3 regions of the Streptomyces sp. MUSC 14 genome follow, and region 1 is predicted to be linked to each of the others. Evidence: predicted binding sites of a transcription regulator. Region 1 holds the regulator's gene; each other region holds the start of a gene.
What was found. Region 1 encodes HrcA, which represses chaperone genes, less so after heat shock. Its sites were predicted from a motif close to TTNGCACTCNGNNNNNCNGAGTGCNAA; they were not measured.
Positions count from the first base shown of each region.

Region 2: a site for HrcA is predicted at 7,898-7,924, ahead of groES (co-chaperone GroES). Genes of this name have one in related genera too.
Region 3: a site for HrcA is predicted at 6,852-6,878, ahead of groL (chaperonin GroEL). Genes of this name have one in related genera too.

Region 1 is NZ_MLYN01000010.1:32,586-42,548, forward strand. It holds gene BIV25_RS05600 (long-chain fatty acid--CoA ligase) at 1-1,362, shown strand, start outside; gene BIV25_RS05605 (SpoIIE family protein phosphatase) at 1,461-3,281, shown strand; gene hemW (radical SAM family heme chaperone HemW) at 3,308-4,540, shown strand; gene BIV25_RS05615 (Uma2 family endonuclease) at 4,641-5,219, shown strand; gene BIV25_RS05620 (DUF3097 domain-containing protein) at 5,197-6,012, opposite strand; gene BIV25_RS05625 (MBL fold metallo-hydrolase) at 6,047-6,769, opposite strand; gene hrcA (heat-inducible transcriptional repressor HrcA) at 6,943-7,959, shown strand; gene dnaJ (molecular chaperone DnaJ) at 7,960-9,096, shown strand; gene BIV25_RS05640 (nitronate monooxygenase) at 9,208-9,963, shown strand, end outside.
Region 2 is NZ_MLYN01000005.1:187,564-197,526, forward strand. It holds gene BIV25_RS00835 (sigma-70 family RNA polymerase sigma factor) at 1-205, opposite strand, end outside; gene BIV25_RS00840 (response regulator transcription factor) at 871-1,482, opposite strand; gene BIV25_RS00845 (WhiB family transcriptional regulator) at 1,864-2,193, shown strand; gene BIV25_RS00850 (LysR family transcriptional regulator) at 2,259-3,200, opposite strand; gene BIV25_RS00855 (MOSC domain-containing protein) at 3,281-3,949, shown strand; gene BIV25_RS00860 (SDR family oxidoreductase) at 4,025-4,798, shown strand; gene BIV25_RS00865 (ester cyclase) at 4,919-5,626, shown strand; gene groL (chaperonin GroEL) at 5,702-7,324, opposite strand; gene groES (co-chaperone GroES) at 7,443-7,751, opposite strand; gene BIV25_RS00880 (polysaccharide deacetylase family protein) at 7,976-8,848, opposite strand; gene BIV25_RS00885 (polysaccharide deacetylase family protein) at 8,893-9,837, opposite strand; gene BIV25_RS00890 (class I SAM-dependent methyltransferase) at 9,929-9,963, shown strand, end outside.
Region 3 is NZ_MLYN01000022.1:95,904-105,866, reverse strand. It holds gene BIV25_RS13605 (hypothetical protein) at 1-789, shown strand, start outside; gene BIV25_RS13600 (Uma2 family endonuclease) at 849-1,529, shown strand; gene BIV25_RS13595 (hypothetical protein) at 1,532-2,110, shown strand; gene BIV25_RS13590 (carboxylesterase/lipase family protein) at 2,105-3,631, opposite strand; gene BIV25_RS13585 (NADH:flavin oxidoreductase) at 3,737-4,864, opposite strand; gene groL (chaperonin GroEL) at 5,103-6,725, opposite strand; gene BIV25_RS13575 (cold-shock protein) at 7,047-7,250, opposite strand; gene BIV25_RS13570 (MoaD/ThiS family protein) at 7,682-7,957, opposite strand; gene thrC (threonine synthase) at 7,954-9,237, opposite strand; SAM riboswitch class I at 9,255-9,402, opposite strand; gene BIV25_RS13560 (glucosyl-3-phosphoglycerate synthase) at 9,587-9,963, shown strand, end outside.

The DNA of each region.
Region 1 (9,963 bases):
CGCGGCGCCGCCCACCTGGAGAAGCACCCCGAGCTGATCAAGGAGCGGGTCGGCGCGATCACCAAGGACCAGCTGGCCACGCTCATCTACACCTCCGGCACCACCGGCCGCCCCAAGGGCGTGCGCCTGCCGCACGACAACTGGTCGTACATGGCGAAGGCGATCGCCGCGACCGGCCTGGTCACCATCGACGACGTGCAGTACCTGTGGCTGCCGCTCGCGCACGTCTTCGGCAAGGTGCTCACCTCCGGACAGATCGAGGTCGGGCACGTCACCGCCGTGGACGGCCGCGTCGACAAGATCATCGAGAACCTTCCGGTGGTGCAGCCGACGTACATGGCGGCCGTGCCGCGCATCTTCGAGAAGGTCTACAACGGCGTCGCCGCCAAGGCCCGCGAGGGCGGCCCGGCCAAGTACAAGATCTTCCAGTGGGCCGCCGAGGTCTCCCGCGAGTACGCCAAGGTCACCCAGGACAACTTCCGCCGCACCGGCACCCACTCGGCGCCCTTCGCTCTCGCCGCAAAGCACAAGGTCGCCGACACCCTCGTCTACGCCAAGCTCCGCGAGGCCTTCGGCGGCCGGCTGCGCGCCTGTGTCTCCGGTGCCTCCGCGCTCGCGCCCGAGATCGGCTACTTCTTCGCCGGCGCCGGCATCCACATCCTGGAGGGCTACGGCCTCACCGAGTCCTCCGCGGCCTCCTTCGTCAACCCCGGCGAGGCCTACCGCACCGGCACGGTCGGCAAGCCGCTGCCCGGCACGGAGGTCCGCATCGCCGAGGACGGCGAGATCCTGCTGCGCGGCCCCGGCATCATGCAGGGCTACCACAGGCTGCCCGACAAGACCTCCGAGGTGCTGGAGTCCGACGGCTGGTTCCACACCGGCGACATCGGCGAGCTGTCCCCCGACGGCTACCTGCGCATCACCGACCGCAAGAAGGACCTCATCAAGACCTCCGGCGGCAAGTACGTCGCCCCGGCCGAGGTCGAGGGCCAGTTCAAGGGCGTGTGCCCGTACGTCTCCAACATCCTGGTGCACGGCGCCGACCGGAACTACTGCACCGCCCTCATCGCCCTCGACGAGATCGCGATCCTGGACTGGGCGAAGGAGAACGGCCTGGAGGGACGGTCGTACGCCGACATCGTCGCCGCGCCGCAGACGGTCGAGATGGTCGACGGGTACGTGCGCGAGCTCAACGCGGGGCTCCAGAAGTGGCAGACGATCAAGAAGTTCCGGCTGCTGCCGAGGGATCTCGACGTGGAGCACGGCGAGATCACGCCGAGCCTGAAGCTGAAGCGGCCCGTCGTGGAGCGGGAGTACAGGCACCTCATCGACGAGATGTACGCCGGGACGAGGGAGAAGTAGCGCGATAGTCACCGTCGTTCAAAAGTCGCTATCTTCTGGCCACTTCGATAACTGAGCGCTTCTGATCGCCCCCTGTCTGTCACCCTGGCCGCATGGACATGGCGGCCATACCCACGCAGCGGGAGAGCGAGCCACGGGCCAGGAAGGCGCGGGGGCGGGCGGCGCTGCCCGGGAGTGCGCTGGCGCCCGGGGCGGCGCGGTCGCTGGTGCGGGCCGCGCTCGCCGACGAGCCGGGCGTGGCGCCCCGGCTCGCCGACGACGCCATGGCCGTCGTCAGCGAGCTGGTGACCAACGCCGTCGTCCACGCGGGTACGGACGTCGAGGTCGAGTGGCGGCTGGAGGAGACCGGCGCGTTCACCGTGGAAGTGTGCGACCGGCACCCTTCGCGCGCCCCGCGCGACCCCCTCGGCGGCGAGGCGCCCTACGACGCCGCCGAGTACGGACGCGGGCTGCGGCTGGTCGCCACGCTCGCCGAGTCCTGGGGCGTCACCTACCGCGTCGGCGCCAAGACCGTCTGGGCGCGGCTGCCCCCGGGCGGCGTCGGCGAGCCGGAGGGACCGGCCCCGGGTGCCGCCCTGGCGGTCGCCGAGGAGCTGGCCCCGCAGCCGCTGCGGGCCGACGGCGAGGGCGAGTGGCTCGGCCGGGGCGCGCTGTCCTTCCTCGCCGAGGCCTCCGACCTGCTCGCCGGGCAGCTGGACGAGTCCCTGGTCACCGCGCTCACCGGCCAGCTCATCGTGCCCCGGCTCGCCGACTGGTGCGCGGTGTGGCTGGAGGACGAGGCGAGCGCGCGCGGCGGCGACGGCGGTGGGCCCGCCCGGGTCTGGCACACCTGCGAGAGCCACGTCGAGGAGCTGCACCGCACCCTGGAGAAGGAGCCGCCCGCCCCGCGCGAGGGACTGCGCTCGGGCCCCGAGCCGTACCCCTGGCCCGGCGACGCGCTCGGCCCGCGCGGCGCCGAGGGCACGGCGCTGGCGTACCGGCTGATCGCGGGCGGCCGGCCGCTCGGCACGCTGGTCATCGGCCGGTGCGGCCCCGCCGCCTTCCCCGACGAGGTCACCGGGCTCGTGGAGGACCTGGGCCGCCGGGTGGCGCTCGCCATCGGCGCGGCCCGCCAGTACGCCCGCCAGGCCACCATCAGCGCCGTCCTCCAGCGCGGTCTGCTGCCCGGCGCGGTCGCCCAGATCCCCGGGATGAGCAGCGCGCTCGTGTACGAGCCGTGCGACAAGGGCGGCCCCAGCGGCGACTTCTACGACCTGTTCCCGGCGGGCGACGGCCGCTGGTGCTTCGCCATCGGCGACGTCCAGGGCAAGGGCCCCGAGGCGGCCGTCGTGATCGGCCTCGCCCGGCCCTGGCTGCGCCTGCTCGCCCGCGAGGGCTACCGGGTCGCCGACGTCCTCGACCGCCTCAACCAGCTCCTCCTGGACGACGCCACCGAGGCCGCCGACGCCGCCGCCCGCGCCCTGGTCGCGGCGGGCGGCCGCCCCGTGGCCCCCGGGGACGGCCCGCAGACACGATTCCTCTCCCTCCTCTACGGCGAGCTGACGCCGCACGCGGGCGGGGTCCGCTGCACGCTCGCCTCCGCCGGCCACCCGCTGCCGCTCGTCCTGTGCCCCGACGGCACGGTGCGTACGGCGGCCCGCCCGCAGACCCTGCTCGGCGTGATCGAGGACGAGACCTACACCAGCGAGACCCTCGACCTGTGCCCCGGCGACAGCCTGCTGTGCGTCACCGACGGGGTCACCGAGCGGCGCTCCGGCTCCCGTCAGTTCGACGACGGCGACGGACTCGCCCGCGCCCTGTCCGGCTGCGCGGGCCTGAACGCCGAGCTGATCGCGGAGACGATCCGCGGCCTGGTGCACGACTTCGGCGGCGGCCAGCCCGAGGACGACCTGGCGCTGCTCGTCCTCCAGGCGGAGTGACGCCCGCGGTGCTGGACAATGGGGACATGCCTTCCGCACTCCCCGACGGCGAGCCCGTCCCCGCCGACGGCGCGCTGCCCGCGTCCGCGCTCGCCGGGGCCGCAGACCGTCCGCTCGGCTTCTACCTGCACGTGCCGTACTGCGCGACCCGTTGCGGCTACTGCGACTTCAACACCTACACCGCGACCGAGCTGCGCGGCACGGGCGGGGTGCTGGCCTCCCGCGACAACTACGCCCAGACGCTGACCGACGAGATCCGCCTCGCCCGCAAGGTCCTCGGCGACGACCCGCGCGAGGTCCGCACGGTCTTCGTCGGGGGCGGTACGCCGACGCTGCTGGCCGCCGACGATCTCGTCCGGATGCTGGGCGCGATCCGCGACGAGTTCGGTCTGGCGCCGGACGCGGAGGTGACGACAGAGGCGAACCCGGAGTCGGTCGACCCCGCGTACCTCGCGAGCCTCCGGGAGGGCGGCTTCAACCGGATCTCCTTCGGCATGCAGAGCGCGAAGCAGCACGTGCTGAAGATCCTGGACCGGACGCACACCCCCGGCCGCCCCGAGGCCTGCGTGGCGGAGGCACGGGCGGCGGGCTTCGAGCACGTCAACCTCGACCTGATCTACGGCACGCCGGGCGAGAGCGACGACGACTGGCGGGCGTCGCTCCGGGCGGCGCTGGGCGCGGGCCCGGACCACGTCAGCGCGTACGCGCTCATCGTGGAGGAGGGCACGCAGCTGGCCCGCCGGATCCGCCGGGGCGAGGTCCCGATGACCGACGACGACGTCCACGCCGACCGCTACCTGATCGCCGAGGAACTGCTGTCCGCGGCGGGCTTCGACTGGTACGAGGTCTCCAACTGGGCCACCTCGGACGCCGGCCGCTGCCTGCACAACGAGCTGTACTGGCGCGGCGCCGACTGGTGGGGCGCGGGCCCCGGCGCGCACTCGCACGTCGGCGGCGTGCGCTGGTGGAACGTCAAGCACCCGGGGGCGTACGCGACGGCCCTGGCCTCCGGCCGCTCACCGGGCGCCGGGCGCGAACTGCTCTCCGACGAGGACCGGCGGGTCGAGCGGATCCTGCTGGAGCTGCGCCTGCGCGAGGGCGTACCGCTGTCCCTGCTGAAGGAGGAGGGGCGCGCGGCTTCGCGCCGGGCGCTGGCGGACGGGCTCCTCCAGGAGGGGCCGTACGAGGAGGGGCGGGCCGTGCTGACGCTGCGGGGGCGGTTGCTGGCGGACGCGGTGGTGCGGGACTTGGTGGACTGATCGCTCGGGGGAGTGAATCGGAGCGGAACGCCGGTTCGGTCCCTAACCTGGTTCGTAGGCTGCCGCCAAAAGGACGCGGCGGATGTGGAGGGCCACGGAGATGACCGCTGTGGACGAGCGTGGGATGACCAAGTACTTCGAGGAGCTTGAGCCCCCTGAGGGCGTCAAGGTCGAGCTTCTCCGGGGGGAAATCGTGATGATGGCCAGTCCTGATCTTGTGCACAACATGATCGTGGAAGACGTGCTGGACCAGATCCCTCGTAAGCGGTGGTCCCGCCTGCAGACCCAGGACGTCGACATTCTCGACGAGGCCAGTGAGCCAGTACCGGACCTGGTGGTTCTTGAGCGAGAAGCCAGGCCTGCCTCGGGACGTCTCTTGCCGTCCCGGTTGATCACGATGGTCGTCGAGGTCGTCTCCAAGACCAGCGTCCAGCGGGACTACGAAATCAAGCGGTCGATCTACGCTGCCGGCGAGGTGCCCGTCTATCTCATCGTGGATCCGATCATGGCGCAGTGCGTCCTCCTGACGAGGCCTGTCGGGAGGGGGGAGGACGCCGACTACCAGCGTCAGCAGATCACTAAGTTCGGAGCACCGCTGCCGGTAGAGGATCTCGGACTCGAACTGGACACCACCGAGTTCGGAACGTTCCCCAACGTCAGGCCTCACCGCTACCCGTGACGAAGTCGATCAGTTCCTCCACCCGGCCCAGCAGTTCCGGCTCCAGGTCCTTGTAGGAGTCCACCCGCTTCACGATCGCCTGCCACACCGCCCCGGTGTTCTCCGACGGCCAGCCCAGCGCCCGGCACACCCCGGTCTTCCAGTCCTGCCCCTTCGGCACTGTCGGCCAGGCCGGGATCCCCAGTGCGGCCGGTTTCACGGCCTCCCAGATGTCGATGTACGGGTGGCCGACGACCAGCGCGTGCTCGCTCGTCACCGACTCGGCGATCCGCCACTCCTTCGTGCCCGGCACCAGATGGTCCACGAGCACCCCCAACCGCGCGTCCGGTCCCGGCGCGAAGTCCGCGACGATCGACGGCAGATCGTCCACGCCCTCCAGGTACTCCACCACCACGCCCTCGATGCGCAGGTCGTCGCCCCAGACCTTCTCGACCAGTTCGGCGTCGTGCCGGCCCTCGACGTAGATGCGGCCGGCACGGGCCACGCGGGCGCGGGCGCCGGGCACGGCGACCGAGCCGGACGCGGTGCGGGCGGGCCGCGCCGGACCACCGGACGACGGCCGTACGAGGGTGACCACCCTGCCCTCCAGCAGGAAGCCGCGTGGCTCCAGCGGGAAGACGCGGTGCTTGCCGAAGCGGTCCTCCAGGGTCACCGTGCCCGCCTCGCAGCGGATCACCGCCCCGCAGAACCCGGTGCCGGGCTCCTCCACCACCAGCCCCGGCTCCGCCGCCACCTCCGGCACGGGCGGGGGTTTCTTCCACGGCGGGGTCAGATCGGCGGAGTACTGGCGCATTCGAGTGACGATAGGAGAAGTCGCGGACCAGCGCCTACGACACGCCGAAGCGAGCCGCCAGCCGATCCCGCTGCGCGCGGACGAAGCCGGCGTCCACCACCGCTCCGTGACCCGGCACGTACAGAGCGTCCGCGCCGCCCAGCGCCAGCAGCCGGTCGAGCGCGGCGGGCCAGCGGGACGGGACCGCGTCCGGGCCCGCCTGGGGTTCGCCGGACTCCTCGACCAGGTCGCCGCAGAAGACCACCTCACGGTCGCCGGGGACCAGGACCGCCAGGTCGTTCGCCGTGTGCCCGGGGCCCACGTTGGCCAGCAGGACCTGGTGGCCGGCCCCCAGGTCCAGGGTCCACTCGCCCGACACCGGATGGGCGGGCGGGACCAGCGCGTCCGTCGCCTCGTCGGCGTCGGCCACCGGCAGGCCGTTCCTGATCGCGTCCAGACGCAGCTCCGCACGCTCGTGGGTGAACACCGCGTCCACACCCACCGCCGCGTACACCCGCGCCCCGGCGAACACCGGCGCCCCGAAGACATGGTCGAAATGGGGGTGTGTGAGCGCGAGATGGGTCACACGGCGGCCGGTCAGTTCCTCGGCCTGCGCCCGCAGCCGCGCGCCTTCGGCCAGACTCGAGCCGGCGTCCACCATGAGGGCCGTACCCTCGCCGAGGACCAGCCCCACCGTGCAGTCCCAGCCCGGCAGCCGGCACCGCCCGACCCCGGCGGCCAGCCGTTCCCACCCCAGCTCTTCCCAAGTCACGGTCATACCGCGACGCTAGCCGTACGAACCGTGGCGGGCGCACCGACCTTGCCCCGGGTGTACGGGACAGCCGTACACTGGGGCCGGGAAAGGGCTGGCACTCGTATGGGAAGAGTGCCAGGAGACCGACCCCGACGGACGAGCGGGGCCAGGGGACGACGTGTGGGAGGTGCGCGCGCATGCTGAGTGAACGCAGGCTTCAGGTGCTGCGCGCGATCGTCCAGGACTACGTCGGGACCGAGGAGCCGGTCGGCTCCAAGGCGCTGACCGAGCGGCACAACCTCGGGGTCTCGCCGGCCACCGTCCGCAACGACATGGCGGCCCTGGAGGACGAGGGGTTCATCGCGCAGCCGCACACCAGTGCCGGGCGGATTCCGACCGACAAGGGTTATCGGCTGTTCGTCGACAAGCTCGCCGGGGTCAAGCCGATGACGGCTCCGGAGCGGCGGGCCATCCAGAACTTCCTGGAGGGCGCCGTCGACCTCGACGACGTAGTGGCCCGTACCGTACGGCTGCTCGCGCAGCTCACGCGGCAGGTCGCCGTCGTGCAGTACCCGTCCCTGACCCGGTCCACCGTCCGGCATGTCGAACTGCTCGCGCTCGCGCCCGCGCGTGTGATGCTCGTGCTGATCACGGACACCGGCCGGGTCGAGCAGCGGATGGTCGACTGCCCGGCCCCGTTCGGCGAGGCCTCGCTGGCGGACCTGCGGGCGCGGCTCAACAGCCGGGTCGCGGGGCGCCGGTTCACGGACGTGCCGACGCTGGTCGAGGACCTTCCGGACGCCTTCGATCCGGAGGACCGCGGTACGGTCTCCACGGTGCTCTCCACTCTTCTGGAGACACTCGTGGAGGAGAACGAGGAGCGGCTGATGATCGGCGGCACCGCCAATCTCACCCGCTTCGGACATGACTTTCCCCTCACGATCCGGCCCGTCCTGGAGGCCCTTGAGGAGCAGGTCGTGCTCCTCAAACTCCTTGGCGAGGCGAAGGATCCGGGCGTGACCGTGCGTATCGGTCACGAGAACGCCCACGAGGGACTCAACTCCACCTCCGTCGTGTCGGTGGGCTACGGTTCGGGCGGCGAGGCGGTTGCCAAGCTCGGCGTGGTCGGACCGACCCGCATGGACTACCCGGGAACGATGGGAGCGGTACGCGCAGTGGCACGGTACGTCGGACAGATCCTGGCGGAGTCGTAAGTGGCCACGGACTACTACGCCGTTCTCGGCGTGCGCCGCGACGCGTCGCAGGATGAGATCAAGAAGGCGTTCCGTCGGCTCGCACGCGAGCTGCACCCGGACGTCAACCCCGATCCGAAGACCCAGGAGCGGTTCAAGGAGATCAACGCCGCTTACGAGGTGCTCTCGGACCCGCAGAAGAAGCAGGTCTACGACCTCGGCGGCGACCCGCTCTCGCAGAGCGGCGGCGCCGGCGCGGGCGGCTTCGGAGCCGGTGGCTTCGGCAACTTCTCCGACATCATGGACGCGTTCTTCGGTACGGCGTCGCAGCGCGGGCCGCGCTCGCGCACCAGGCGCGGCCAGGACGCGATGATCCGCATCGAGGTCGAGCTGGACGAGGCGGCCTTCGGGACCACCAAGGACATCCAGGTCGACACGGCGGTCGTCTGCAACACCTGCAACGGCGAGGGCGCGGCGCCCGGTACGACCGCCCAGACGTGTGACATGTGCCGCGGCCGCGGTGAGGTCTCGCAGGTCACGCGGTCCTTCCTGGGCCAGGTCATGACCTCCCGCCCCTGCCCCCAGTGCCAGGGCTTCGGCACCGTCGTGCCGACCCCGTGCCCGGAGTGCGCGGGCGACGGCCGGGTCCGCTCCCGGCGCACGCTGACGGTCAAGATCCCGGCCGGTGTCGACAACGGCACCCGCATCCAGCTCGCCGGCGAGGGCGAGGTCGGCCCCGGCGGCGGTCCGGCCGGTGACCTGTACGTCGAGATCCACGAGCTGCCGCACTCGACCTTCCAGCGGCGCGGCGACGACCTGCACTGCACGGTCACGATCCCGATGACCGCGGCCGCGCTCGGCACCAAGGTGCCGCTGGAGACCCTGGACGGCATGGAGGAGGTCGACATCCGGCCCGGCACCCAGTCCGGCCAGTCGATCCCGCTGCACGGCCGCGGCGTCACGCATCTGCGCGGCGGCGGCCGGGGTGACCTCATCGTGCACGTCGAGGTCACGACGCCGACCAAGCTGGACCCCGAGCAGGAGCGACTGCTGCGCGAGCTGGCCAAGCTGCGCGGCGAGGAGCGTCCGCAGGGCCAGTTCCAGCCGGGGCAGCAGGGGTTGTTCTCGCGGCTGAAGGATGCGTTCAACGGGCGCTGAGCCCGGCTGGATCAGGGGCGTACGGGGCCTCCGGGCGACCCGTATGCCCCTGTCCTATGCCGTGGGAAGCCCGGATTCGGACTTGTTCGAAGGACGTGACAACATGCGGTCATGTCCTCCGCACTGACCGATCTCCTCCCCCACCCGATCGTGCAGGCCCCCATGGCGGGCGGCGTCTCCGTCCCGCAGCTCGTCGCCGCTGTCTCCGAGGCCGGTGGCCTCGGGTTCCTCGCCGCCGGATACAAGACCGCCGACGGGATGTACCAGGAGATCAAACAGCTGCGGGGACTCACGAGCCGCCCCTTCGGCGTCAACGTGTTCGTGCCGCAGCCCGAGCTGTCCGAGTCGGGTGCCGTGGAGGTCTACGCGCATCAGCTGGCCGGCGAGGCCGCCTGGTACGAGACCGAGCTGGGCGACCCCGACAGCGGCCGGGACGACGGCTACGACGCCAAGCTCGCCGTACTCCTCGACAACCCGGTGCCGGTGGTCTCCTTCCACTTCGGCGTGCCCGGCCGGGACGTGCTCGACCGGCTGCGCCGGGCCGGCACCGTCACCCTGGTCACCGCCACCACCGCCGAGGAGGCGCGCGCGGTCGAGCGGGCCGGGGCGGACGCGGTGATCGCGCAGGGCGTGGAGGCCGGCGGTCATCAGGGCACGCACCGCGACCTGCCCGAGAACGACGGCTCCGGCATCGGTCTGCTGTCGCTGGTCGCACAGGTCCGGGAGGCCGTGAGCCTGCCGGTCGTCGCCGCCGGCGGCATCATGCGCGGCGGCCAGATCGCCGCCGTCCTCGCGGCGGGCGCGAGCGCGGCCCAGCTGGGCACCGCGTTCCTCGCCACCCCCGAGTCCGGCGCCCACACCCTGCAC
Region 2 (9,963 bases), on a different contig from region 1:
CCGCGACGCAGACCTCCTGGGCGAGGTCCTCGACGAAGTGACGCGCGTCGCCCGGCAGCCGGGACAGCCGGGTGCGGCAATAGCGCAGCGCCAAGGGGTGGACATGGGCGAGCAGATCGTGCGTGGCCTGCTCGTCCCCGTCGACGGCACGATGCACGAGCGCACCGATCGCCCCCTGGGCCGTGCCCGCATCCTCGTCGCGCATCGGTCCATGGTGCCTTGCGGCCGTCCGGTCCGTCGCATTGTGCTCGTGGTTGTGCACCGAAGCGTTATGAGCAGGTGCGCCGGCACTCATCTCCTGCGCCCTCCCCTTCCGCTCGACCGACTCGTCCCCGAGAGACTCCACATCTCAAGGATGCGGCATCCGCGCCGAAACGAGCGTCGCGCGTACGGCGGGCCGCCTTGCGCGCCACTCGCCGAGATGTCCGACGAGGGCGTACGCCCGGGGCACGCCACTCGTGCGCCCGTACCCCGAACGGCCCCGCACGACACCGGCCCTGGATGCTCCGCTCCGGACCGGCGGACCCCGCCGACCTGGGCGTTGCCGGGCGGCGTCGCTCCTGCGGACCGGTGCGTGACGGCGCCCGTCACGCGGCGCACGATCAAGGTCCCGCACGCGGGGGACCACCCTGCCGACGAGTCGGCGCAGACGCCCCCAAATGTGACCGGGTCCACCCCGTGACGACGCCTCACAACGACTCCCCCGGGCGGCCGGGACACGCGTCCGGGGGTGTTCGCGAGCGCTCCCGGGGGCGCGTCAAGTCCCGGTGCGCGCGCGGCGGCTGCCCGGGGCGGCGGGGCCGTCGCCGGCCTCGGGCGAACCGCCCGGGGCCGACCGGTCCCGCCCGGCCCCGCGGGGCCGGGCACCGGCTACCGGACCAGTCCCCAGCGGAAGCCGAGCGCCACGGCGTGGGCCCGGTCCGAGGCGCCGAGCTTCTTGAACAGGCGGCGCGCGTGCGTCTTGACCGTGTCCTCGGAGAGGAACAACTCGCGCCCGATCTCCGCGTTGGAGCGGCCGTGGCTCATGCCTTCCAGCACCTGGATCTCGCGCGCGGTGAGCGTGGGCGCGGCACCCATCTCGGCCGAGCGGAGCCGACGCGGGGCCAGCCGCCAGGTCGGGTCGGCCAGCGCCTGCGTGACCGTGGCGCGCAGCTCCGCGCGCGAGGCGTCCTTGTGCAGGTACCCGCGGGCGCCGGCGGCGACCGCGAGGGCCACGCCGTCGAGATCCTCGGCGACGGTGAGCATGATGATGCGCGCGCCCGGGTCGGCGGACAGCAGCCGGCGGACGGTTTCCACGCCGCCCAGGCCGGGCATGCGCACGTCCATCAGGATGAGATCGGAACGGTCGGCGCCCCAGCGGCGGAGGACTTCCTCGCCGTTGGCCGCCGTCGTCACGCGCTCGACACCGGGCACGGTCGCGACCGCGCGGCGCAGCGCTTCTCGGGCAAGCGGGGAGTCGTCGCAGACGAGGACGGAAGTCATGACCGCCCTCCGCAGCTGATGCGCGTCACCTTGAGCCTCCAGGCTGGTACGGAATCGTCACCTGTGCGGTCGACCGCCCCGGACGCCTGCCCGAGTGCCGGTGTTCTCAACCGCCTCCACACTCTCAACGACGGTCACTCGAAAGAGTTACGGGGCTGCATACGGTCATCGGCACTCTACGTGAGGGTCTCGACACGGTGCAGACGCGACCAACAGACCCTCAACTTTTCATCACAACCCGTGCCCCATTCGGCCGCTTTTCTTCCCGTTTCGGGATGTCCGAGGCTAGATTCGCAATGAGTCATATTTTCATCTCCTTAGACCGGAGATGTACGGTCGTTGGCACCGTATCCGCCCAGAACGGCTACAAGGGGTCACGTAATGGCAGATTTCTCCCGCCTTCCCGGACCGAACGCTGACCTGTGGGACTGGCAGCTGCTGGCTGCCTGCCGCGGGGTGGACAGCTCGCTCTTCTTCCACCCGGAGGGTGAGCGCGGGGCGGCTCGGAGCGCTCGTGAGAACTCGGCCAAGGAGGTCTGCATGAGGTGCCCTGTCCGTGCGGAGTGCGCGGCGCACGCGCTGGCGGTGCGCGAGCCGTACGGCGTGTGGGGCGGCCTGACCGAGGACGAGCGTGAAGAGTTGATGGGGCGGGCTCGCAACCGCCTGGTGTCGGCATCGACCACCAGCGGGAACACCGCCCCGAGTCACTGAAGGAACGTTTCTTCAACTATTTCGGGCACGACCACATGCGCCCGTGACCGGTGCCGCCGCGCCGCCTACGCGCGCGTGGGCGTGCCCTCGTGGCCCTGCGTGTGCCCCTGTGCGCGCAGGGACACGCGGGCCAGCTGCTCCAGGGTCGCCGCCACGGCCGGCACCTGGGCCAGGTCGGGCAGCGTGAGGGCGACGATCTCGCGCCGTACCGCCGGCTCCAGCCGGACCGTGCGCACGCCCCTCGGCCGCACCGACTCCACCGCGAGCTGCGGCAGTACGGCCACGCCGAGGCCCGCTCCGACCAGACCGACCACCGCCGGGTAGTCGTCGGTGGCGAAGTCGATGCGCGGGGTGAAGCCGGCCCCCTCGCAGACCTCGACCAGCTGGCCCCGGCAGCGCGGGCAGCCCGCGATCCAGGGTTCGTGGGCCAGCTCGCCGATGGCGACGCTCTCCGCGCGCGCGAGGCGGTGCCGCTCGGGCACGAGCGCGACCAGCCGGTCCGTCAGCAGGGGCCGTACGACGAGGTCGTCCCAGTCCTCGGCGGCGGCCGCCCCGGCGTAACGGAAGGCCAGGGCCAGGTCGCAGTCACCCTCGCGGAGCAGCTCGACCGACTTCGGGGGCTCGGCCTCCTCCAGGGAGACGCGGGTGCCGGGGTGGGCGGCGCGCAGGGCGGCCAGGGCGGTGGGGACCAGGGTGGAGCTGCCGCTCGGGAACGAGACCAGCCGGACCCGGCCGGCGCGCAGGCCGGCGATGGCGGCGACCTCCTCCTCGGCGGCGGTGAGCCCGGCGAGAATGCCGGAGGCGTGCCGGACGAGGGCCTCGCCGGCCTGGGTCAGGCGCATCTCTCGGCCGGTGCGGACCAGGAGCGGGGTGCCGACCGAGGTCTCCAGGGCCTTCATCTGCTGGCTGACGGCGGGCTGGGTGCAGCCCAGTTCGCGCCCCGCCGCCGAGAAGGAACCGGTGGCGGCGACGGCGCGCAGGACGCGGAGATGGCGGGCCTCGATCACCTTTCGAGTATAAGCCCTGCTTGGAGATCGCGCCCGATATTCGCTCGACGCTTTGAGATGGCCTCCCGTACCGTACGCCCATGAAGGTTCTCTCGGTCAATCTGGGCCGCCCGCAGCCGGTGCCGTACACGGACCAGGCGCAGGGCGTGACGGGCATCGACAAGAAGCCGGCCGACGGTCCGGTGCGGGTGACGGCGCCGGGCCCCAAGGGGACCGGCGCGAGCGGGCTCGCCGGGGACGCGGTGTGCGACCTGCGCCATCACGGCGGGGACGAGCAGGCGGTGTACGCGTTCGCACGCGAGGATCTCGACGACTGGGAGCGCGAACTCGGCAGATCTTTGGCCAACGGTTGCTTCGGGGAGAACCTGACGACGCGCGGGCTGGACGTCTCCGGGGCACTGATCGGCGAGCGCTGGCGGGTCGGCGCCGAGCTGGTCCTGGAGGTGACCTCGGGCCGGATCCCGTGCCGTACGTTCCAGGGCCATCTGGGCGAGCGCAGCTGGGTCAGGAGATTCACCCGGAAGGCCGCGACGGGGGCCTACCTCCGGGTGATCGAACCGGGCGAGATCCGCTCGGGCGATCCGGTCGAGATCGTGCACCGCCCCGACCACGGGGTGACGGCGGCGATGGAGTTCCGCGCGGCCACCACCGAGCGGGAGCTGCTGCCGCAGCTGCTCGCGGCGGGCGAGGCGCTGCACTCGGAGGCCCTGGCGCGGGCGCGCAAGTACGTGGCGCAGCAGCGGGGCTGAGCGGCTGTCAGCCGGGTTCCCGCGCGGGGGCCCGCGGCAGCGGAGGCTGTCGGTCCGGGTCACTACCCTTGGGCCATGACAACGGCTCTGATTACGGGATCGACCGCGGGGATCGGTGCCGCGTTCGCGCGGCGGCTGGCGGCGGACGGGCAGGACCTCGTCCTGGTGGCGCGGGACGCCAAGCGGCTGCGCGAGCAGGCCACCGAGTTGCACGACCGGCACGGCATCGAGGTCGAGGTGCTGAGCGCCGACCTGTCCGAGGACAAGGGCATCGAGTCGGTGGCGGACCGGCTGGGCGACCGGAAGAACCCGGTCGACCTGCTGGTCAACAACGCCGGCTTCGGCAACAAGGGGCGCTACCTCGACGTGTCCATGGCCGACGAGCTGAAGATGCTCAAGGTGCACTGCGAGGCGGTGCTCCGGCTGACGTCGGCGGCGGCCGAGGCGATGCGCGAGCGGCACCGCGGCGGCATCGTCAACGTCGCCTCCGTGGCCGCCTTCGTGCCGCGCGGCACCTACGGCGCCTCCAAGGCCTGGGTCGTGCAGTTCACCCAGGGCGCGGCCAGGGACCTGGCCGGCAGCGGGGTGCGGCTGATGGCCCTGTGCCCCGGTTTCGTGCGCACCGAGTTCCACGAGCGGGCCGGGATGGGCACGGACAACATCCCGGGCTGGCTGTGGCTGGACGCGGACAAGCTGGTCGCGGCGGCCCTGGCCGATCTGGCGCGCGGCAAGTCGCTGTCGATCCCCGACCCGAGGTACAAGGCGCTGATGGGCCTGGTGAAGGTCACGCCCCGGGGCCTGCTGGGCGGGGTCACCTCGAAGACGGGGCGCAAGTACGGGCCGCAGTAGCCCCCGGGCGGGCACGGGGTGGTCCCCGGGCCGGCCCGGACGACGCCGTCGCCCCGCTGCGCGAACGGGGCGAAAATGGGCGTGACGGAAACCGGGCCAGGGGGGCCGGGAGGCGGCGTCATGACCTTCGTACAACTCATCGAGTGCAGGACGAGCCGGCTGGACGAGATGAACCGGCTCCTGGACGACTGGGTCGCGCAGACCAAGGGGAGGCGGACGGCGACGCACGCGCTGGTCGGCAAGGACCGCTCGGACGCGTCGCACATCGTGGAGTTCGTGGAGTTCCCGTCGTACGAGGAGGCGATGCGGAACTCGAACCTCCCGGAGACCGACCGCGTCTTCCAGGGGCTTCTCGCCCTGTGCGACGGGATGCCGACGTTCACGGACCTGGACGTCGTGCGGGACGAGCGGCTGGCCGAGGAGACCGTGCGGCGGTTCTTCGCGGCGCTGACGGCTCCGGGCGAACTGCCGCCGCTCAACGACCTGTTGGACGAGGACATCCACAGCCACGACCCGTTCAACCCGCAGGACACCCTGGGGCTGGACAACGCCCGTGCCGAGTACCGGATGTGGCGCGCGGGCTTCGCCCTCACGTTCACGATCGAGGACCTGCTCGTGCAGGGCGAGCGGGCCTGCGCGCGCTGGACCGGCAGCGCCACGCACAAGGGCGAGTTCCTGGGGATCGCGCCCACCGGCCGGCAGGTCGCCATGAGCGGGACCACGATGTTCCGGTTCGGCACCGACGGCAAGATCGCCGAGACCTGGTGGCAGCACGACACCCTGGGGCTGCTGCAGCAGCTGGGCGCGCTGGACGAGTTGGAGCAGTAGCCCGGCGCGGCGGCGGACAGGGCGAAGGCCCGGCCCCCTTCCGGGGCGCCGGGCCTTCGCTGACGAGCGTTCGCCTCAGTGGGCGTGGCTGTGGCCGTGGCCCGCGGCCTCCGGCTCCTCTTCCTTCTTCTCGACGACCAGGGTCTCGGTCGTGAGCAGCAGGGAGGCGATGGAGGCGGCGTTCTCCAGGGCGGAGCGGGTGACCTTCACCGGGTCGATGACGCCGGCCTTGACCAGGTCGCCGTACTCGCCGGTGGCGGCGTTGTAGCCCTGCCCCTTCTCCAGGTCCTTGACCTTGGAGACGATGACGTAGCCCTCCTGGCCGGCGTTCTCGCCGATCCAGCGCAGCGGCTCGACCACGGCGTTGCGGACGACCGCGACACCGGTGGCCTCGTCGCCGGTCTTGTCGAGGTTGCCCTCGAGGACCTTGGCGGCGTGGACCAGGGCGGAGCCACCACCGGAGACGATGCCCTCCTCGACCGCGGCGCGGGTCGCGGAGATGGCGTCCTCCAGACGGTGCTTCTTCTCCTTCAGCTCCACCTCGGTGGCGGCGCCGACCTTGATCACGCACACGCCGCCGGCCAGCTTCGCGAGGCGCTCCTGGAGCTTCTCGCGGTCCCAGTCGGAGTCGGTGTTCTCGATCTCGGCCTTGATCTGGGCGACGCGGCCGTGGACGTCCTCGGTCTTGCCGGAGCCGTCGACGATGGTGGTGTCGTCCTTGGTGACCGTCACGCGGCGGGCGGAGCCCAGCACGTCCAGGCCGGCCTGGTCGAGCTTGAGGCCGACCTCCTCGGAGATGACGGTGGCGCCCGTGAGGACGGCCATGTCCTGGAGCATCGCCTTGCGGCGGTCGCCGAAGCCGGGGGCCTTGACCGCGACCGCGTTGAAGGTGCCGCGGATCTTGTTGACGACCAGGGTCGACAGGGCCTCGCCCTCGACGTCCTCGGCGATGATCAGCAGCGGCTTGGAGGCGCCGGCCTGGATGACCTTCTCCAGCAGCGGCAGCAGGTCCTGGATGGAGGAGATCTTGCCCTGGTTGATGAGGATGTAGGGGTCCTCCAGGACGGCCTCCATGCGCTCCTGGTCCGTCACGAAGTACGGCGACAGGTAGCCCTTGTCGAAGGCCATGCCCTCGGTGAAGTCCAGCTCCAGACCGAAGGTGTTGGACTCCTCGACGGTGATGACACCGTCCTTGCCGACCTTGTCCATCGCCTCGGCGATGAGCTCGCCGACCTGCTGGTCCTGGGCGGACAGCGCGGCGACGGCGGCGATGTCGGACTTCTCGTCGATCGGGCGGGCCGTGGCGAGCAGGTCCTCGGAGACGGCCTTGACGGCGGCGTCGATGCCCTTCTTCAGGGAGGCCGGGGAGGCGCCGGCGGCGACGTTCTTCAGGCCCTCGCGCACCAGCGCCTGGGCGAGCACGGTGGCGGTGGTGGTGCCGTCACCCGCGATGTCGTTGGTCTTGGTCGCCACCTCCTTCACCAGCTGCGCGCCGAGGTTCTCGTACGGGTCCTCGATCTCGACCTCGCGGGCGATCGTGACACCGTCGTTGGTGATGGTGGGGGCACCGAACTTCTTGTCGATGACGACGTTGCGGCCCTTGGGGCCGATCGTCACCTTCACCGTGTCGGCCAGCTTGTTGACGCCGCGCTCAAGGGCGCGACGGGCGTCCTCGTCGAACTTCAGAATCTTCGCCATGACAGCGGAAGCCCTCTCGGAAATCTGTGGGTGAAAAAAGCTGCGCCCCGGGCGCCCGGCTTCTTATCGGTCGCGGGGGCCAGGGGCGCAGCTCAGAGCAGTGGAATGCTCGAGGTGATTACTTCTCGATGATCGCGAGCACGTCGCGAGCCGAGAGGACGAGGAACTCCTCGCCGTTGTACTTCACCTCGGTGCCGCCGTACTTGCTGTACAGGACGACGTCGCCGACCTTGACGTCGAGCGGAAGACGCTCGCCGTTCTCGAAGCGGCCCGGGCCCACGGCGAGGACGGCGCCCTCCTGGGGCTTCTCCTTCGCGGTGTCCGGGATGACCAGGCCAGAGGCGGTGGTCTGCTCGGCGTCGAGCGGCTGGACCACGATGCGGTCCTCGAGCGGCTTGATGGCAACCTTGGAGCTGGTGGTCGTCACGATCCGACCTCCCCCTTCGGAGATCTCACGGGGTTAACTGTCTGAGGTGGCGACCAGGTGGATCCGTCGTCGCGGGTGCCGGACCTGCCCGTCGCGTGTTTGGCACTCTCACGCGTCGAGTGCCAGAGCCGAGACTATGACCGCGATTAGCACTCGGTCAAGCGGACTGCTAATCCGTGCGGCGCGTCGGCCGAAGGACGATCCGGAACCGCCTCCGCGGTCGCCTACAGGTAGTCCTCCAGGCGCCCCACCGTCAGCCCCCGTTGCTGGGCCCTGCGCAGCACCCTGATCGTGCGGTCCCGCAGGGTCCGGCCCGTCGTCTCGTCCGGCCCGACCAGGACGATGTCGCCCCGGCGAAGGCGGTGCTCGCCCCGGGTGTAGGCCAGGTCGGCCGGGGTCGTGACGGCGCGCCACAGGACGAACGCGGAGATGCCGCAGTCGGTGGCGGCGCGCAGGGTGGTCGTGTCGTACGAGCCGTAGGGCGGGCGGAAGAGGCGGGCGCGCAGGCCGAGCCGGGACCTGAGGCGGTCCTGCTGACCGCAGATCTCGGCGCGCTGGCCCGCGTACGGCAGTCCGGCCAGGACGCGGTGGTCGAGGGTGTGGTTCTGGATGCCGGCGCCCAGCTCGCGCAGGCGGGCGAAGTGGTCGTACCGGGGGCCGGCCACGCTGTCGGTGAGGAACATGCTGACCGGCAGCCGCAGTTCGCGGACCATGTCGACGAAGCGGGGGTCCTTGTCGGCGCCGTCGTCGTAGGTGAGGAAGACGACCGGGTCACGGGTGGGGACGTGGTCCATGACCCGGGGCAGGGAGCGGCCGGCGCTGTGCGGGCTCAGGGCGAGGGTGCGGGCGTCCGGCCGGGGCGGGCGGGCCAGGGGCTCGGAAAGGCCCCAGCGGCGGTAGCGCCGGTCCGTGTCGGGGCCCTGCGGGGCGTGCGGCCGGACCTCTTCGGCGGCCTTGCGGCCGAGGCGTTCGATGGGATCGACGGATTGCGCGCAGCCGGTGAGGAGGGTGCACCCCGTAAGGAGGAGGGCGGCGGTCAGCGCCCGGCGCGTGCGGCGGGCGGGGGCGCCGCCGGGGACAGGACCGGGCGCGGGCACGGGAGTTCGCCGGTGGGGCCGGGCCCATGGGCTCCTCCCGCGCGTCACAGGTAGTCCTCCAGGCGGGCCACGGCGTAGCCCTCGCGGGTGACCTTGTTCAGGAAGCGGCGCATGTCGTCGACCATCGTGCCGTCCCACTCGGAGCGGCCGCGGAAGTGCGTGAGGACGATGTCGCCGCGGCGCATCTTCTGGTCGTCCTCGCGGTACTCCCAGTGGTCGACGTACACCTCCTCGTTCCAGATCGGCGCGTACCTGATGCCGCAGGCCTTGGCGGCGCGCAGGCTGTCCTGGTTGTAGTTGCCGTACGGGAAGCGCATGACGGTGGGCGCCCTGCCGAACTGCTTCTTCATGATCTCCTGCATGCCGCAGATCTCGGCCTTCTGGTCCTCGTAGGACAGGCTCGGCAGGTAGGGGTGGTGCAGGGTGTGGTTGTTGAGGGTGTGGCCCTCGGCCTGCATGGTGCGGAAGTAGCCGTAGTCGTCCTTCACCAGGTAGTTGCTGAGGAAGGCGGTGTACGGGATCTTCAGGTCCTGCATCATGCGCAGGAAGCGGGGGTCCTTCTCCGAGCCGTCGTCGATCGTGAGGAAGACGATCTTCTGGTCGGTGGGGATCGTGGTGAAGACCGGGGGCAGGTCCCAGTCCACCTGGTGCTTCACCTCGAAGCCGGCCCGCGCCCTGATCTCCGGCTTCACCCTGGGCGGCGGCGGGGGCGTCAGCGGGACCTCGTTCAGACCCCAGCGCCTGGCGGCGGCGACGAGGCGGGCGTGCTCGGCGGCCTGCCGGGCCCGCAGGATCAGGGCCTGCTCGGGGGCGCCCCGGCCGCCGGGTGCGGGGCGGGTCCCGGCGGGGCGGGTCTGGACGGGACGGACCTCGGCGGGGCCGGCGCAGCCGGAGAGGAGAGCGGCGGAGGCCAGGGCGGCGGCTCCGCAGCCGAGGGCGAGGCGCCCGCAGCGCGACCCATTTTTATCCTTTTGTACGACTGCTCGCATGATGCCGGATCCTCCCAGGAGCGCACCCGGATCCCCGGCCGACACCGCGGCCCGCAGGCGCGCCGTCCACCGACTGGCCCACAATGACCCGGTGAACGACCTCGCTCTCCTGCTCACCCCCGAAGG
Region 3 (9,963 bases), on a different contig from region 1:
AACCACGACTTCGCCCACCTCCCCGCCCGCGAAGCCGCCATCGCCGCCTACCTCGACCGGCTTCCCGACGGCGCCGACATCTCCGTAAAGACGCTGGCCAAGGTGATGCCGTACGGGCAGTGCGCCCTGGGGACCGCCCTCAACCGGCTCCAGAAGGCAGGGCACTTACGGCGCGGACGGGAACGCCTGGCCGGTGCGGACGGCGTCCGCTGGATCACCCGATCGTGGTGGTCCCGCACCGCACGTGACGACGACTGGTGGGCGACGTTCGCGCGCGGCGACGTACCGCAGCCGGAACCGCCACCGGAAGACCAGGCCCGCCCGGCCCCGACCCGCTCCCGCGCCCACATCCTGCTCGCCGCCCTGGGGCGTACGGCCCCGGTCATGTCCCTCTCCGCCGCCGACTGTGCGGAACTCGCTCCGCTGGTGGCGGAGTGGTTCGTGCGGGGCGCCGACGACAGCGCCGTACTCCACGCCCTCACCGCCGGCCTGCCCAGCCCCGTCCACCACCCGGCCGCTCTGGTCCGCAGCCGCCTGACCAGCAAGCTCCCACCCGAACCGGTACGGCAGCCACCCCGCCCGCCCCGCCGGATCCTGGAGTGCGCGGAGTGCGGGGTGCCGGGGCGGCCGGAGGCGCTGGCGGACGGGCTGTGCCGCGCGTGCAGGGGTGCGCCCCCGCGTGACCGCGCGCACCCGAATGGGCCCCTGGCGGCTCCCGCAATCCGCTCCTACGCAGCTGAGATGCGTGCTGCGATCTTGCAAAAGCGACAAGAAAGGACACTGGCATGACCGCTCCTACGGTCCGACGAGATCACTCGGGGGCACCATGGAAGGAAGGAGGCAATGCCATGACCCCTGACACCGCCGAGCGCCCGCAGATGTCCGTCGAGGACTTCGAGGAACTTGCCCGCAGGGCTCCGAGGGAGCTGCGCAACCGCCTGGAGTTCCTCGGTGGACGGCTGTGCATCCGGCACGGTCCGCTCGACGTCGAGGAGTTCGAAGAGCTGGAAGCCACTGCCCCGGAAACCGTGCGGCTGGAGTACATCAACGGAAACGTAGTAGTCAAAGCCATGCCGGACGGCAACCACGGCGAGATCTTCATGTGGCTGCTTCGTCAGTGCATGCAGCAGCGCCCCGAGCTGAACCTCATGCCCGAGCGGGGCGTCAAGGCCGAGTCCTACCGTAAGGTCCGCGCCCGTACGGACGGCTTCCTCGCACCCGAGGGCCATTTCAAGGGGCACGGGGAGTGGTCGGAGACCGACGGCGCCCTCATGGCGGTGGAAATCACCTCACATGACCGCGACACCGACCAACGCGATCGCATCGACAAGCCCATCGGCTACGCCGAGGCCGGTATCCCCGTCTACCTCCTCATCGATCGCGACAACAACACCCTCACCGTCTTCAGCGAACCGAAGGAAGGCCGCTACCTCCTGTCCCCTCGCTACCCCTGGGGCGCTACCGTCGAGCTGCCGCCTCCGGTCGGCATCACACTGGACACAGAGAAACTCAAGGACTACGCGGACTGACCATGAACCACGCCCAGCTCACCGCTCTCGGACGGGCCCTGCGGCTCGTCGGGGAGCACGGGGAGGCGCTCGGTGCCGACACCCCGGACTCCCGGCTGCACGAGATCAAGGCCGATCTGCGCCGGGCGCTCGATCTGCTGGACGAGAGTGTCGCCGCCGGCGCGCCCGCCACCCGGTGTCCCGAGCACCCGCAGGGGCCCGTCGACGAGAGCGCGCCCGATCTGTGTCTGCTGTGCGAGACCCGGCGCCGGGCCGCACGCCGGTCGGAGTATCACGGCGGAGGGCGGGAGCGGACCGAAGCCGCGGGCGCGGCCACCGCGCCGTCCCGGTACGGCGTCCGCGCCGACCGGCCGCAGCCACAGCAGCGCTGGCTGCCGGAGGCGTGGAACGGACAGGAGTGGCAGCTGTGCGGCACGCCCCGGCGGGACAAGCGCGAGGCCGAGGCGTATCTCGCCGCCCAGCGCCGCTCGTCCCGGCCCGCCATGGCGTACCGGCTTGTGCACGAGTTCACCGACTACGAGGTGCTCCGGGTGTGGGGCACCCCGCTGCGCGTCGACATCGAACCGCTGGGGAACCTATAGCAGCGGCAGGGCGGTGAAGTCGTAGCCCTCCCAGATCCGCCTGCTCGCCTCCTCCGGGTACGGCGCCACCCGCTGTTCCGCGTCGAGGACCTGGACCAGGCGGGAGCGCGGGTCGTAGGCCGGCCAGCCCGGGTCGCCGGTGCGGGCGAAGGCCGTCCAGGCGCGCTGGATGAAGGCAGACAGCCGCTCCGCCTCCGGTGTGGGTCTGCCGCCGGGGAAGGCGAGGGCGGCCAGGTCGGCGCCGAACGTGCCGAAGAGCAGCGGGATGTCCAGACCGTGGCAGGCGCCCAGCGCGCCCGTGGAGTCCGGGGCCGGCCAGGTCAGTTCGTAGACGTGGGCGCTGCCGCCGCCCGCCCGCTGGGCCTCCGCCAGCCGCAGGCTCGGCTGCCCGAACTGCCAGTCCGTCTGGACCCGTTCGAAGAGCTGCTCTGCACTCCGCTCCGGGAAGGCCGAGCGGTACGCCGCCTCGCCCGCCGCCCCGCCCGGTGCGTACAGCCGCAGGATCCCCGCGGCCAGGTCGTCCGTGATCTTGCCGGACATACCGGCCGCGACCAGGAACAGGCGCCACTCGTCGCGGTTGTGGCCGACCAGGAGGTCCACGTCCCGCGCCGCACCCGCTGTAAGGGCCTCCCAGGGAGTCGTGGACAGCACCTCGCCGTCCACCACCGGCGCGAAGGGCAGCGCCGTCGGTGCCACCTGGCCCCAGCGGTCGGTGTACGCCTGCATCTTGATGCCCAGGGCCTGGCCCGCCCGGGTCAGCTCGCGCGGGTCCGTCCGCGCCAGGTCGGCCGCGGTGGGCGTGCGGCCCGCCTCCGCCGCCAGCGCCGCGGCGATGTCGCGGGCGAGGGCTGCGGAGAAGAACGTGCCCGGCACGCTCTGGGTGATCGCGCGGCGGAACAGGCCCCGGGCCCTCGGCATGGCCAGGAGGGAGGCGATGGAGCCCGCGCCGGACGACTGGCCGAAGACGGTGACCTGGGAGGGGTCGCCGCCGAACGCCGTGATGTTCTCCTGGACCCACTCCAGGGCCGCGACCTGGTCGAGCAGGCCCCGGTTCGCGGGAGCGCCCGTCCAGAAGGCGAAACCCTCCATGCCCGTGCGGTGGTTGAAGGAGACGAGCACCGCGTCGCCCGTGCGGGCGAGATGCTGGGCGTCGTAGGCCGACTGGCCGCTGAAGCCGAGTTTGTACGCACCGCCGTAGATCCACACCAGCACCGGTCGGGCGGCGGACGGATCCGGGTCCGGGGTCCAGACGTTCACCGTCAGCCAGTCGTCGCCCTCCGGCTGCCCGGGCTGTACCGCGCGGCCGGAGAGTCCCGCCTCCTCCGGGGGCGGCGGGCCGAAGGCGTACGCCTCCCGCGTGCCCTCCCAGGGGTCGGGCCGGCGCGGTGCCCGGAAGCGGTCCGGGCCGACCGGGGGCGCGGCGAAGGGAATGCCCCGGAACACCGACAGCCCCTGCTCCCGCAGACCGCGCACCGCCCCGGAGGCGGTGCGCACCACGGGCCCGGACTCGCTCTTCGTCATCGCTCGCTCCCCTGACCTCAGCCGTAAGCCTCAGCACGAACTGACTGTTCATCAAGGGAACGCGCGACGACGGTCACAAGTGCCCGAACGGCGCGACGGACACCGTCAGCTGAGGGTCTTCAGCGACGCGGCGTCGTACGGCTTCAGCTCGTCGAAGCGGTCGGCGAGCACCTTGGCCGCCCACTCCGGGTCCTGCAGCAGCGCGCGGCCGACGGCGATCATGTCGAACTCATCGGCCTCCATCCGGTCGAGGAGGTTGTCGATGGCCTTGACCTCGGAGCCCTGGCCCTGGAAGGCGCCCAGGAACTCGCCGTCGAGGCCGACCGAGCCGACGCTGATGACCTGCTTGCCGGTGATCTTCTTCGTCCAGCCGGCCAGGTTCAGGTCCGAGCCGTCGAACTCCGGCACCCAGTAGCGGCGGGTGGAGGCGTGGAAGACGTCGACGCCGGCCGCCGCCAGCGGGGTCAGGATGGCCTCCAGCTCCTCGGGGGTCTCGGCGAGGCGGGCCGCGTAGTCCTGCTGCTTCCACTGCGAGTAGCGGAAGATGACCGGGAACTCGGGCGAGACGGCCGCGCGGACCGCCGCCACGATCTCCGCGGAGAACTTCGCACGGGCCACCGGGTCGCCACCGTAGGCGTCGGTACGGCGGTTGGTGCCCTCCCACAGGAACTGGTCCAGGAGGTAGCCGTGGGCGCCGTGGAGCTCCACGCCGTCGAAGCCGATGCGCTCGGCGTCGGCGGCCGCCTGGGCGAACGCGGCGATCACGTCGTCGAGGTCCTGCTGGGTCATCGCCCGGCCGGTGGCCTCGGCGCCCGCGGTGACCAGGCCGGAGGGGCCCATCGCGGGGGCCTCGGGGAAGGGGGCCTCGCCGTCCTTGCGGACCATGCCGATGTGCCACAGCTGCGGGACGATGGTGCCGCCCGCCGCGTGCACGTCCTCGGCGACCTTCGCCCAGCCCGCCAGCTGCTCCTCGCCGTGGAAGCGCGGCACGCGGTCGCTCTGGCCCGCCGAGTCGTGGCCCACGTAGGTGCCCTCGGTGACGATCAGGCCGACTCCGGCGGCGGCACGGCGGGAGTAGTACGAGCGCACGTCCTCGCCGGGTACGCCGCCCGGGGAGAACATCCGGGTCATCGGCGCCATCGCGATCCGGTTCGGCACGGTGAGGCCGTTGAGGGCGATCGGGCGGGACAGGATCTGGGCCGCGCGGGAGGCGGCGGTCGTCGTGGCGGTCACGTGGGGGCTCCTCGGGGGCAACGGAGTTAACCGGTCGGTATGTGAACACGCATTGTTGCAGCTCCTTAAGTAACGGCCTATGTGCCGGCCCACATTCCGCAGCACGGTCCGCCCGCGTGTGATCCGAGGCACAGTCCGGGACGCGATCCCGGACTCGCCCCGGAAACGCCCGAGGGCGGCACCCCCAGCCGGAAGCTGGAAGTGCCGCCCTCGGAGCAGGACAGGTGATCCGGGCGGATCAGAAGTCCATGTCACCGCCCGGCATGCCGCCCGGAGCGGCCGCGGCGGCCTTCTCCGGCTTGTCGGCGATGACGGCCTCGGTGGTGAGGAACAGCGCGGCGATGGAGGCCGCGTTCTGCAGCGCGGAACGCGTCACCTTCGCCGGGTCGATGATGCCCTCGGCGATCATGTCGACGTATTCGCCCGTGGCGGCGTTCAGACCGTGGCCGACGGCCAGGTTGCGCACCTTCTCCACGACGACGCCGCCCTCAAGGCCACCGTTGGCGGCGATCTGCTTCAGCGGGGCCTCCAGGGCGAGCTTCACGGCGTTGGCGCCGGTCGCCTCGTCACCCTCCAGGTCCAGCTTCTCGAAGACCGAGGAGGCCTGCAGCAGGGCCACGCCACCACCGGCGACGATGCCCTCCTCGACGGCCGCCTTGGCGTTGCGCACGGCGTCCTCGATGCGGTGCTTGCGCTCCTTGAGCTCCACCTCGGTGGCGGCACCGGCCTTGATGACCGCGACGCCGCCCGCGAGCTTGGCCAGGCGCTCCTGGAGCTTCTCGCGGTCGTAGTCCGAGTCGCTGTTCTCGATCTCGGCGCGGATCTGGTTCACGCGGCCGCCCACCTGCTCCGAGGAGCCGGCGCCGTCGACGATGGTGGTCTCGTCCTTGGTGATGACGACCTTGCGGGCGCGGCCCAGGAGGTCCAGGGTCGCGTTCTCCAGCTTGAGGCCGACCTCCTCGGAGATGACCTCGCCGCCCGTGAGGATGGCGATGTCGCCGAGCATGGCCTTGCGGCGGTCGCCGAAGCCCGGGGCCTTGACGGCGACGGACTTGAAGGTGCCGCGGATCTTGTTGACCACCAGGGTCGACAGGGCCTCGCCCTCGACGTCCTCGGCGATGATCAGCAGCGGCTTGCCCGACTGCATGACCTTCTCCAGCAGCGGGAGCAGGTCCTTGACCGAGGAGATCTTGGAGTTGGCGATGAGGATGTACGGGTCCTCGAGCGACGCCTCCATGCGCTCCATGTCGGTCGCGAAGTACGCCGAGATGTAGCCCTTGTCGAAGCGCATGCCCTCGGTGAGCTCCAGCTCCAGACCGAAGGTGTTGCTCTCCTCGACGGTGATGACGCCTTCCTTGCCGACCTTGTCCATGGCCTCGGCGATCAGCTCGCCGATCTGGGTGTCGGCGGCGGAGATGGACGCGGTGGAGGCGATCTGCTCCTTGGTCTCGACGTCCTTCGCCTGCTCCAGCAGGGCGGCGGAGACGGCCTCGACGGCCTTCTCGATACCGCGCTTCAGGGCCATCGGGTTGGCGCCGGCGGCGACGTTGCGCAGGCCTTCCTTGACCAGGGCCTGGGCGAGCACGGTCGCGGTGGTCGTACCGTCACCGGCGACGTCGTCCGTCTTCTTGGCGACTTCCTTGACCAGCTCGGCGCCGATCTTCTCGTACGGGTCCTCGAGCTCGATCTCCTTGGCGATGGAGACACCATCGTTGGTGATCGTGGGGGCGCCCCACTTCTTCTCGAGGACGACGTTGCGACCCTTGGGGCCGAGCGTCACCTTGACGGCGTCCGCGAGCTGGTTCATGCCGCGCTCGAGGCCGCGCCGCGCCTCCTCGTCGAACGCGATGATCTTGGCCATGTGAAGTGGTCCCTCCAGGACTGGGGGTGATTCCTTCGGACCGCGCCCGCGCCCGCGACGGACGGCTCGCCGGCCTGTGGTTCCTTGCCCCACGTGGCCTGCGGGCCTCACCGACCCGGTCCTTCTTTGTCACTCTCACCTTCAGAGTGCTAACGCCAATGATTAGCACTCGCCCCTGTCGAGTGCAAGCGCCTTCGGGGGGTCGGGGCGCGCGCTCAGCCACCCGCGAACAGAGGATCAGGGCGGCGCCGAACGGGGCAGCCGGGCACAGCGAAGGGCCCGCACCCCTCGCGAGGTGCAGGCCCTTCGGACAAAAAACGTTCAGGCGCTGAGGCGAACCATGTCGGCCTGCGGGCCCTTCTGGCCCTGCGAGATCTCGAACTCCACCCGCTGCCCCTCTTCCAGGGTGCGGTAGCCGTCCATCTGAATGGCGCTGTAATGGACGAAGACGTCCGCACCACCGTCGACCGCGATGAAGCCGTACCCCTTCTCCGCGTTGAACCACTTGACGGTGCCCTGAGCCATGCCTAACTCCCCTATTACTGGCCCTTGCACAGATCCACACTTCGCGGACCCGGGTCAGACCTCACCCCCCATCGGTCGGGGGCGTGCGCCGGAACGCGTCGACCGCGGCTGAATGTATCTGTCCAACTGCCGTCTGCAACAGGTCAATCGGACGAGAAATCTGGACGACGACGGTCCGGAATCTACCTAAAATACGGCCGAATCCAGGGCAAGTCGGGCCGTACAAAATGGAACAAAAGCCGCAGAAAGCCCGCACAGTTTGGCTACTTCTTATCGGGCTTGCGATGCGGAATCCGGGACCTCGACCTTCCGGTCCGGAACGCGTTCCCCAACTGTACCGCGCTCAATCACACTGAATGGCCCCCTCCGCTTCTCTCACGGAGGAGGCCATTCGATGAACAATCGGTAACCGCGGTTACCGACGGTAATGATCAGCCGCCGGCGACCGCCGGAATGATGGAGACACCGGCGCCGTCCGGGGTCGCGGTTTCCAGGCCCTGTTCGAAGCGCACGTCGTCGTCATTGACGTACACGTTCACGAACCGGCGCAGCTTGCCCTGGTCGTCCAGGACCCGGGCGGCGATCCCGGTGTGGTTCTTCTCCAGGTCCTCGATGACCTGGGCGAGGGTCGCGCCCTCGGCGGCGACCTCGGCCTGGCCGCCGGTGTAGGTGCGCAGGATGGTGGGGATGCGAACGGTCACGCTCATGCGAGGCCAGCCTCTCGGAAGGAGTCCAGGGTCGGACGGATGGTGGCGGTGAGACCCGTGCCGGCCACCGCGTCGAGGGTCTTCAGGCCGTCGCCGGTGTTGAGGACGACCGTGGTCTTCGTCGGGTCCAGGACACCGGCCTCGACCAGCTTGCGGGTGACGCCGACCGTCACGCCGCCCGCCGTCTCGGCGAAGATGCCCTCGGTGCGGGCCAGCAGCTTGATCGCGTCGACGACTTCCTCGTCCGTCACGTCCTCCACCGCACCGCCGGTGCGGCGGGCGATGTCCAGCACGTACGGCCCGTCGGCCGGGTTGCCGATGGCGAGGGACTTGGCGATGGTGTTCGGCTTCTGCGGGCGGACCACGTCGTGCCCGGCCTTGAAGGCCGTCGACACCGGCGAGCAGCCCTCGGCCTGCGCACCGAAGATCTTGTACGGCCTGTCCTCGACCAGCCCGAGCCCGATCAGCTCCTTCAGCCCCTTGTCGATCTTCGTCAGCTGGGAGCCGGAGGCGATCGGGATCACGATCTGGTCCGGCAGCCGCCAGCCGAGCTGCTCGCAGATCTCGTACGCCAGCGTCTTGGAGCCCTCGGCGTAGTACGGCCGCAGGTTGACGTTGACGAAGCCCCAGCCCTCGCCGGCCGGGTCGCCGATCAGCTCGGAGCAGAAGCGGTTCACGTCGTCGTAGTTGCCCTCGATGCCGACGAGCTCGCCGCCGTAGACCGCGGCCATGACGATCTTGCCCTGCTCCAGGTCGTGCGGGATGAACACGCAGGAGCGGAAGCCGGCGCGGGCGGCGGCGGCGCCGACGGCACCGGCCAGGTTGCCCGTGGAGGAGCAGGACAGGGTGGTGAAGCCGAAGGCGCGGGCGGCCTCCAGGGCCTGGGCGACGACGCGGTCCTTGAAGGAGTGCGTCGGGTTGCCGGAGTCGTCCTTGACGAACAGGCCACCGGTGATGCCCAGTTCGCGGGCGAGGTTGTCGGCCTTGACGAGCTTGGTCCAGCCGGGGTTGATGTTCGGCTTGTCGGCGACGTCGGCCGGGACGGGCAGCAGGGGGGCGTACCGCCAGATGTTCGCGGGGCCGGCCTCGATGCGGGCCCGCAGTTCCTCGGTGCCGTAGGCCGAGAAGTCGTAGGCGATCTCCAGCGGGCCGAAACACTCCTCGCACGCGAAGACCGGGCCGAGCGGGACACGGTGACCGCACTCGCGACAGCTCAGCGCCGCGGCCGGACCGAGGTCGACGGGGGAGGTGGAGGTGCTTGCAACTGTCTGCACAGCCATGGAGGCGAGGCCCTTTCTCCTCATCTTCCTCACGACGCATCTCGCCGTGAGACGGATTTGGCACCTTCCCTAGCCGGGAGCCTCGCCACGTCAACGTGACAAGAACCGACTGGAGGGTTGCCGGGGCTTCATCGGGCCGTGTCCCTCTGCCCCTCTGGATGAGCGGTATGCGGTTGTATGAGCAGTTGTACGCACGAATCGTGCTGCGCGCGCGACCCCGACATGCGATGGTCACCGGCGTTGTTCAAGACTGTAACCGAAGGCCAGGACAGTTGAGATAGTCGTCCGAACCGCGAGATGGATCACACAGCCACCACCTGTGATCACGAACAGTGAGGAGCCGCAGAGCGTGCTGGAAGAAGTAGAGCGCTGGCTGGCCACCCACTCCTGGTCCGTGACCGACCGCCCGCTCCAGCGGATACTGGCCGCCAAGCAGCGTACGGGGCAGACGATCAGCGTCGTGCTGCCCGCGCTCGACGAGGAGGAGACCGTCGGCGACATCGTCACGGTCATCCGGCGCGAGCTGGTCGAGCGGGTCCCGCTCGTCGACGAGCTCGTCGTCGTCGACTCCGGCTCCACCGACCGCACCTCCGAGGTGGCCGCCGCCGCGGGCGCCCGGGTCGTCCACCGGGACACGATCCTGCCGCGCATCCCGGCCGTCCCCGGCAAGGGCGAGGTGCTGTGGCGCTCGCTCCTCGTGACCCGCGGCGACATCATCTGCTTCGT